Regions from separate parts of the Bradyrhizobium sp. AZCC 2289 genome, predicted to be linked through region 2. Evidence: predicted binding sites of a transcription regulator. Region 2 holds the regulator's gene; the other holds the start of a gene.
What was found. Region 2 encodes LexA, which represses DNA repair genes until DNA is damaged. Its sites were predicted from a motif close to TGTTCNNNNTGTGTTCNG; they were not measured.
Positions count from the first base shown of each region.

Region 1: the regulator LexA is predicted to act here: its motif matches at 2,085-2,102, upstream of parE (DNA topoisomerase IV subunit B).

Region 1 covers NZ_JAZHRY010000001.1:9,350,687-9,354,878, forward strand. Annotated here, with positions in the region: gene parE (DNA topoisomerase IV subunit B) at 27-2,084, opposite strand; gene V1289_RS43840 (hypothetical protein) at 2,217-2,585, opposite strand; gene V1289_RS43845 (DedA family protein) at 2,766-3,296, shown strand; gene V1289_RS43850 (MBL fold metallo-hydrolase) at 3,453-4,192, shown strand, end outside.
Region 2 covers NZ_JAZHRY010000001.1:10,050,227-10,054,418, reverse strand. Annotated here, with positions in the region: partial or broken gene V1289_RS47340 (ComEC/Rec2 family competence protein) at 1-723, shown strand, start outside; gene V1289_RS47335 (hypothetical protein) at 809-1,039, opposite strand; gene V1289_RS47330 (hypothetical protein) at 1,176-1,604, opposite strand; gene V1289_RS47325 (hypothetical protein) at 1,826-2,032, opposite strand; gene lexA (transcriptional repressor LexA) at 2,226-2,936, opposite strand; gene V1289_RS47315 (molybdopterin molybdotransferase MoeA) at 3,150-4,192, opposite strand, start outside.

The DNA of each region.
Region 1 (4,192 bases), 700 kb from region 2:
CACCCGCGAAGCCCGGATTTTGCAGCCTAAACGTCCAGCAAATCGTCGCTGGCGAACTCGGCCTTGTCGGAGATGAAGGCGAACCGCGCTTCGGCCTTGGTGCCCATCAGCCGCTCGACCGAATCGGCGGTGCCTTCGCGGTCGTCGGCCAGCAGCACGACGCGCAACAGCGTGCGCCTGGCGGGATCCATCGTGGTTTCCTTGAGCTGCGCCGACATCATTTCGCCGAGGCCCTTGAAACGGCTGACGTCGACCTTGGCGTTGGCGTTGAATTCGCTCTTGAGAAGCTGATCCCTGTGAGCCTCGTCGCGCGCGTACACCGTCTTGCTGCCATGGGTCAGCTTGTAGAGCGGCGGCACCGCGAGATAGAGATGCCCTTCATCGATAAGCCGCGGCGTCTGGCGGTAAAAGAAGGTGATAAGAAGCGACGCAATGTGGGCGCCGTCGACGTCCGCGTCGGTCATGATGATGATGCGCGAGTAGCGAAGATCCTCTTCGCGGTAATGCGCGCCAGTACCGCAGCCGATCGCCTGCATCAGGTCAGCGAGCTGGACGTTCGCTGTCAGCTTGTCCTTGCCGGCGGAAGCGACATTGAGGATTTTTCCGCGCAAGGGGAGGATCGCCTGGGTCTGGCGGTTGCGCGCGTGCTTGGCGGTGCCTCCGGCCGAGTCGCCCTCGACGATGAAGAGCTCGGAGCCCTCCTGCGCGCTGTTGGTGCAATCGGTAAGCTTGCCGGGCAGCCGCAGTTTCTTCACCGCGGTCTTGCGCGAAATCTCCTTTTCGGCGCGGCGGCGCAGCCGTTCGTCGGCGCGCTCGATGACGAAATCCAGGAGCTTGTTGGCCTGCAGCGGATTGCCCGACAGCCAGTGGTCGAACGGATCCTTGATCGCCTGCTCGACGATGCGCTGGGCTTCGGCGGTGGCGAGCCGATCCTTGGTCTGGCCCTGGAATTCAGGCTCGCGCACAAACACGCTGAGCATCACGGCAGCCCCGACCATCACGTCTTCGGAGGTGACGGAGGCGGCGCGCTTGCCCTGGCCGATGCGCTCGGCGTGATCCTTCAGGCCGCGCAGCATCGCGCTGCGCATGCCGGATTCATGGGTGCCGCCGTCCGGCGTCGGCACGGTGTTGCAATAGGAGGAGAGGAAGCCGTCGGCGTCCGCCGTCCACGCGACAGCCCATTCGCAGGCGCCGTGGGCGCCGTTGCGGCCGGATTTGCCGGAGAAGATATCCGGATGCACCAGCGTGTCGGCGTGAACCGCGGCGGCGAGATAATCTTTCAGGCCGCCCGCGAAGTGAAAGGTATCTTCGGCCGGAACGTCCTCGATGCCCTTCAAGAGCTCGGGGTCGCAGCGCCAGCGGATTTCGACGCCGCCGAACAGATACGCTTTCGAGCGCGCCATCTTGAACAGGCGCTGCGGCTTGAATGCCGCCTTGGCGCCGAAAATCTCAGTATCGGGCTTGAAGCGGATACGGGTGCCGCGGCGGTTGTTGATCTTGCCGAGGTCTTCGATCTTGCCCTTGGGCTGGCCGCGCTCGAAACTCATCCGGTAGAGTTTTTGGCTGCGCGCCACCTCAACTTCGAGCCGTGAGGAGAGGGCGTTGACGACGGAGACGCCGACGCCGTGCAAACCGCCCGAGGTCTCGTAGACCTTGGAGTCGAATTTGCCACCGGAATGCAGCGTGCACATGATGACTTCGAGCGCGGACTTCTTCGGGAATTTCGGGTGCGGATCGACCGGGATGCCGCGGCCGTTGTCGCTGACGGTCAGGAACCCGTCGGCGCCGAGTTCCACCTCGATGAAGGTGGCGTGGCCCGCCAGGGCCTCGTCCATGGAATTGTCGATGACTTCGGCGAACAGGTGATGCAGCGCCTTTTCGTCGGTGCCGCCGATATACATGCCGGGCCGGCGGCGCACCGGCTCAAGCCCTTCGAGCACCTCGATGTCGGCCGCGGTGTAGCCGGCCTCGGCGCTGCCCGAGCGGGCCGCGACCTTGAGCGGGGCGCGCCCCTTGGGTTCCGGGGCCCCGAACAGATCGTTGCCGGATTTAGCCTTTGCAGGAGATTTCAATGGTTTGGACATAGTTCTTCATGTATTGCGCGCGGCTGGCGCAGCGAATCGGTTGCTCTAACTATGCCACGGATGGGTTGAAAAGGTGACGGCCGGGCTCCGGCGACCAGCGCCGGGCCCGGCGATTCAAATAGGGAGCCGGCCTTAGGCCCGCGAGGTCCGGAACACAATGACCAAGAACAATGTCATCGCCGCGACCACAATCAGCGATCCCAGGATTGGCGCGGCCTCAGCCGAAGGCCCCTTGAGCAACACCAGGGCGACGCCTGCAGGGAACAGAATCGCGCCTGCGATATGCAGCCAACCCTGCACCTTGGCCAGCATGGTCGTCCCGGCCGCCGGAATCAGGCGGTAATACAGCCCAAAAAGGAACAAGAGCACGCCGCCGATGAGGTTCAGATGCGCGTGCGCCGGCGCCAGGGTGAAGTTTTGCTGGATGCCCATGGCGATGCCGGCGAGCATTCCGACCAGTAGAACCACGACGCTCACGCACATCATCAACGATCCGATCATCCGATAATTCCTTGTCCTGTTGGAGAGTTGCACGCCGGGCGGGTAGGAAAGCCGACTGACATCACGCCCCGTGCCCGCCTTTGTGACTTGAAGTCACGCAACGGGCTGGCTTACCTGTGGTTAGGCTCGGAACCCGCAGAAAGGTTCAAGCCATCAACGGGGCGGGAAGGCTTTGATACGATGGAAGATTTCGCGCACGCTCTGGCTGATTTCGTGCGCAACCACCAGGTTTGGGCCGCGCCAATCGTGCTGGTGCTGGCATTTGGCGAGTCGCTCGCATTCATATCGCTGCTGATTCCGGCCTGGGGCGCGCTGGTCGCGATCGGCGCCCTGATCGGCGCCAGCGGCATCAGCTTCTGGCCGGTCTGGATCGCCGGCGGCATCGGCGCAGCCCTCGGCGACTGGGTCTCCTACTGGTTCGGTTACAGGTACAAGGAACACGTCGCGCAGATGTGGCCGCTGTCGCGCTACCCGGAGATCCTGCCGCGCGGCGAGGCGTTTGTGAAAAACTGGGGCGTGCCGAGCATTTTCATCGGGCGGTTTTTCGGACCGTTGCGGGCCTCGGTGCCGCTCGCTGCCGGCATTTTCGAGATGTCGTACTGGCCGTTTCAGGTCGCCAATTTCGTCTCGGCGCTGGTCTGGTCGGCCGCGCTATTGCTGTTTGGCGACGTGATCGCGCAGATCGCCGAATGGGTTTGGCGCGTGGCGTGAAGCGCGCCGGGCGCGGCTGGAATAACCCTGTGATGCGGGGGTTAGCCCCCAAAGACAGCGTCATCGCGTTACCGTCGAAACGCTGGTAAAATCCCGCCGCGCAACAAAGGGCGGGGAATCCCGCATCGCCGTTATCGTCTCACTGGGAGGATACCTATGGAACTGACTCGACGTCACGCACTCGCCGGCGCCGCCGCAATCGCCACTGCGCCCCTGTTATCAGCCGCTCCCGCGAAGGCCGCAGCGCCGGTCGCCGACAAGCAGGCGCCGAGCTACTACCGCTACAAGGTCGGCGACATCCTGGTCACGGTGGTCTCCGACGGCAAGAACGTCTTCAAGCTGGAAGATTCCTTCATCACCAACGCGAAGAAGGACGAAGTCAACGCCGCGCTGGTGAAGGCGTTCATGCCGCCCGACATGATGACGATCCATTTCGCGCCCCTGGTCATCAATACCGGCGGCAAGCTGGTCGTGATCGATACCGGCAACGGCGCGGTATCCAAAGCCAACAGCAAGGGCGCCAACGGCCTGTTCGCCGATAATTTCGTTGCCGCGGGTTTCGATCCCAAGGCGGTCGATCTGGTGGTGATCTCGCACTTCCACGGCGACCACGTGAACGGTTTGCTGACCGCGGACGGCACGCCCGCATTCCCGAATGCCGAAGTGCTGGTGCCCGCGACCGAGTGGAAGTTCTGGATGGACGATGGCGAGATGAGCCGCGCGCCCGCCGGACGCATGCAGGGCCTGTTCAAGAACAATCGCAATATCTTCGAGGCGGGTCTGAAGAAGAAGGTTACGCCTTACGAGTGGGGCAAGGAAGTCGCGCCCGGACTGCTGGCGGTCGAGACCGTCGGTCACACGCCCGGCCACACCTCCTATGTGCTGTCGTCGGGCTC
Region 2 (4,192 bases):
ATCGTGGTGACGCAATGGGTCGCGGCGCTACCCGGCGCGGTCGGCCGTATGGCCGCGTTCGGCATCGGCCCGCTGATCACGGCGAGTGCTGCGATCATCCTGTTCGGGCTGCTCCGCACGCCGCTGCGCTGGTCGGGGGCAGCTTTGCTGCTGGTCGCGGTCGTGTGGGCCGTCAGGGTGCCGCAGCCGGATATCCTGATTTCCGCCGATGGCCGCAATGTCGGCGTCCGCGGCGCCGATGGGCGGCTGCACCTGATGCGCACGGCCAAGGATGCCTTTTTGGTCAGGGAGTGGCTGGCGGCGGATGCCGACGCGCGCCTCTCGACCGATGCCTCGCTGGCGGAAGGCGCCTCATGCGATGACGCGGGCTGCGTGACCGGGGCGGCCGGCGGCGCGTTGGTCGCACTGGCGCTGCGGCCTGAGGCTTTTGCCGACGATTGCGAGCGCGCAGCGCTGGTGGTGAGCGCGCGGCAGTCGCCCGCTTCGTGCGCCGCTTCGGTCATCGGCCTCGAGCGTCTGCGGCGGCAAGGCGCATTGGCGTTGCGGCGAAGCCGCGACGGATTTACCATCGATGCGGTCAAGCCCAGGGGTCTCGATCGGCCGTGGTCACCGGGGGTGGCCGGCGAGGGCGAGGCCGAGACAACGATTGTCGCGCCGCGCTTGGCTGCAGCGCGCGCCATCGATGCAACACCGGCGGAGGCCGATGTGCAGGCGGATGAGTAGAGTCTCGTTTGACGCGTTTTCTTCGAAAACGACGAGTAGTCTTTGGTTTGACGGGTTTTCTTCGAAAACGCTATGGGGAGCGCTTTTACTGTCTGTCCGGTAAGGGATGCGCCGGCACTTCGAACGCGCCGAGATGAAATTCCTCCATGCCGTCCGCCGCCCCCGCCGGCATCTGGACCAGCGTAAACGTCGCATCCGGAAATTGTTCCCAGATCGCCAGATCCTCTGCCGCGACGTTAAGCCATCCAAACCTGAACATGTATCGGCCGGGCTCGGTGACGTGCCCGGCTTTTTGCCAAGTGATCTTGGTGACCACCGATCACTCCTTTCTTGGCATCTTTCGGCGACGTACAGCTCTTCTTGCGCCCCCGGATTGCGTCCCGGAGGCGCTCCAATACCATTTCACTCACCGCGCGTCGCAACGCTCGCCGGCCGGAACCGGCGGCGAAGGATCAGCCGATCGAGATCGACGTCGCTGGAGGCGTTTCGACGGCCGGCGCCGCGCGCTCGGTGATCGGATGAGTCACCGTCACCGGCAATTGCAGTACGCTGACCCGCTGTCCCTCGCAGAGCTGCGTCACCAGCACAAAGCTTCCGTCCGGAAACTCGACCGCGTCATGGTGACGTTCCCGAACATGCGGATCGATCATGTTGAACTTGCCGACGCGGAAGCCGACGGTCCGGGTCCAGATCCACCGGTTGTCGTATTTGACGTCTTCGGCAAACGCCAGTTCGGTTCCGGGAAGCATGCAGACCGCGACGTTGGGTTCGCTCTCTGATGCAAATCCGCGGGTCGATGTGCCGCGGAATGTCGTGGTGATCAGCGTCTCTCCGACCTTGGCGGGGCGCGTCGCCATAGCGTGCAGACTATAGTCACACATCGGATGCTCCTCATTCGAGATAGCCGACCCGTGCCTCCTGTTGAGGCAACAGGCCCATATCAGAGTAGACACAGCATACGCGCCTTTGTGGGCAATTGTGCGGCTGGCGTAGGCTTGTCAGATCACAAACGCGCTAACACGCGCTCGGTTCGAACCGTGGGAGCGCGGCGCGCAAAAAAAAGCTCCGACTCCGCCGGGGCCTCTTTTCGTGTCCGAGTTGATCAGTGGCCGGCGGGTGCCGAGAAGCCGCTGTAAGCCCAGCCGGACGGCGCGGGGGCGGCGACCGAATTATTGGCGTTGCGGAATTGCTCGCCGGCCACCACGCGGTTCGCCTTGTTGGCGCGGTGCCGTTCGGCCGCTGAAGCGAACTGCGACGTCGATGCGGCAATCAATGCCGAAACCAGAACCGTCAAAATGGTCTTGCGCATGGTTGTCTCCTCGTGTTGCACGCTGTTTTCGACGAAGCGGGTGCGCTTCGTTGCTTGCGTGCCGAGGATCTAGCGCCGGACTGGGCCGCGGATAATCCTTGCGATTGCCGAAGGACCATCCATCAGGGGTGGATAATCCGCCCCTTGCAGGGAATCGAAAGCGGACCAGCGCGTCCGCTCAATACTTCCGGTCTCAATACTTCCGGTAAAGCCCGATCAGCTTGCCCTGAATCCTGACCCGGTTCGGCGGCAGGATGCGGACTTCGTAGGAGGTATTGGCCGGCTCGAGCGCGATCGAGGCGCCGCGGCGGCGGAAGCGTTTCAGCGTGGCTTCCTCCTCGTCGATCAGCGCCACCACGATATCGCCGGTGTCGGCGGAGTCGTTGCGCTGGATCAGCGCCATGTCGCCGTCGAGAATGCCGGCGTCGACCATGGAATCGCCGCGCACTTCGAGCGCGTAGTGCTCGCCGGAGCCGAGCATATCCGGCGGCACGCTGATGGTATGGCTGCGGGTCTGCAGCGCCTCGATCGGCGTACCGGCGGCGATCCGGCCCATCACGGGCACCGCGACCGGGCGGTTGCCGTCGTCCTCGGAAGCACCGGCGCCGGAGCTGCGGACCTTGCCCAGCGTGCCTTCGATGACGCTTGGGGTGAAGCCGCGGCGGCCGTTGCCGTTACCGCTGCCCGACAACTCGGGCAGCTTGATGACCTCGATGGCGCGGGCGCGATTGGGCAGGCGGCGGATGAAGCCGCGCTCTTCCAGCGCGGTGATGAGTCGGTGGATACCGGACTTCGAGCGCAGGTCGAGCGCATCCTTCATCTCGTCGAAGGAGGGCGGTACGCCAGCCTCTTTCAGCCTTTCGTTGATGAAACGCAGAAGTTCATACTGTTTGCGCGTAAGCATCTCGAGCATTCCCCCGGTTGGTCGCGTCTTCGATTCCCTGAGATCGGGAGTCCGATATCGGGAGTCCGATATCGGAAGTCCGAAACTCCCATTCCTAGACACAAGGTCTCGAAACAAATCATGAACGGACACTATATGTTCGATACATGTTCCGCAACCACTTAATTTCCGGTGAACGCGACCCGGTTTTGCCGGAACGTGCCGCCCGGCGCTTCACTCCGGCAAACGCAGGAGTTCGCATGGCGCGCCGGCACCGGCTGCGGGTGCAAACGGCGGACGTATCACAAGTGCCCTTGCCGCAGCGAGATTCCCGAGCAGCGAACTGTCCTGATGGGTGACCGGGGTTGCGATCAGCGCGCCGTCCGCGCGCTCCTCGAGGCGGGCGCGCAAGTAATCCTCGCGCTGGTCGTTGGCGGCGAGATCGCGGCCGAGCAGCGCCGCTTCTCTGGTGTGATGAACGCTGGCGCGGCCCGACAGCGCCCGAATCAACGGCACCAGAAACAGAAAACCGCAGACATAGGAGGAGACGGGATTGCCGGGCAGGCCGATCACCCGCATTGCGCCGAGCCGGCCATGCATCATCGGTTTGCCCGGCCGCATCGCGATCCGCCAAAACGCCATGGTGACGCCCTCCGCCTCCAGCGATTGCTTGACGAGGTCGTGGTCGCCGACCGAGGCGCCGCCGGTGGTGATCAGGATGTCCGCGCCGGATGCGCGGGCCCGGCGGATGCCCTCGGTGGTGGCCGCGACCGTGTCGGCGGCGATGCCGAGGTCGATAGTCTCGGCGCCCTCGGCCCGCGCCAGCGCGCGGAGCGCATACCCGTTGGAATAGACGATCTGGCCGGGGCCGGGGATGGTGCCCGGCATCACCAGTTCGTCGCCGGTCGCCAGCACCGCGACCTTCGGGCGGCGGCGGACGGCGAGTTCCGGATAGTTCATGCCGGCGGCGAGCGAGAGGTCGCGATCGGTGAGGCGGCTTCCCCCGGCAAGCAGCACGTCGCCCTCGCGGAAATCGACGCCGGCGGGGCGGATGTGCCGGCCGGTTTTCGCGGCCTCCGTGATGGTGATGTGGTCGCCGCCGACCGCCGGATCTTCCCGAACCGTGTCTTCCTGGATGATGACGGCATCGGCGCCGTCGGGGATCACGCCGCCGGTGAAAATCCGCACCGCCTCGTTGGCGCCGACCTTTTTCTCGAACGGGCGACCGGCCGCCACCTCGCCGATCACCTTCAGTCGTGCGGTGAGATCGCCGACGT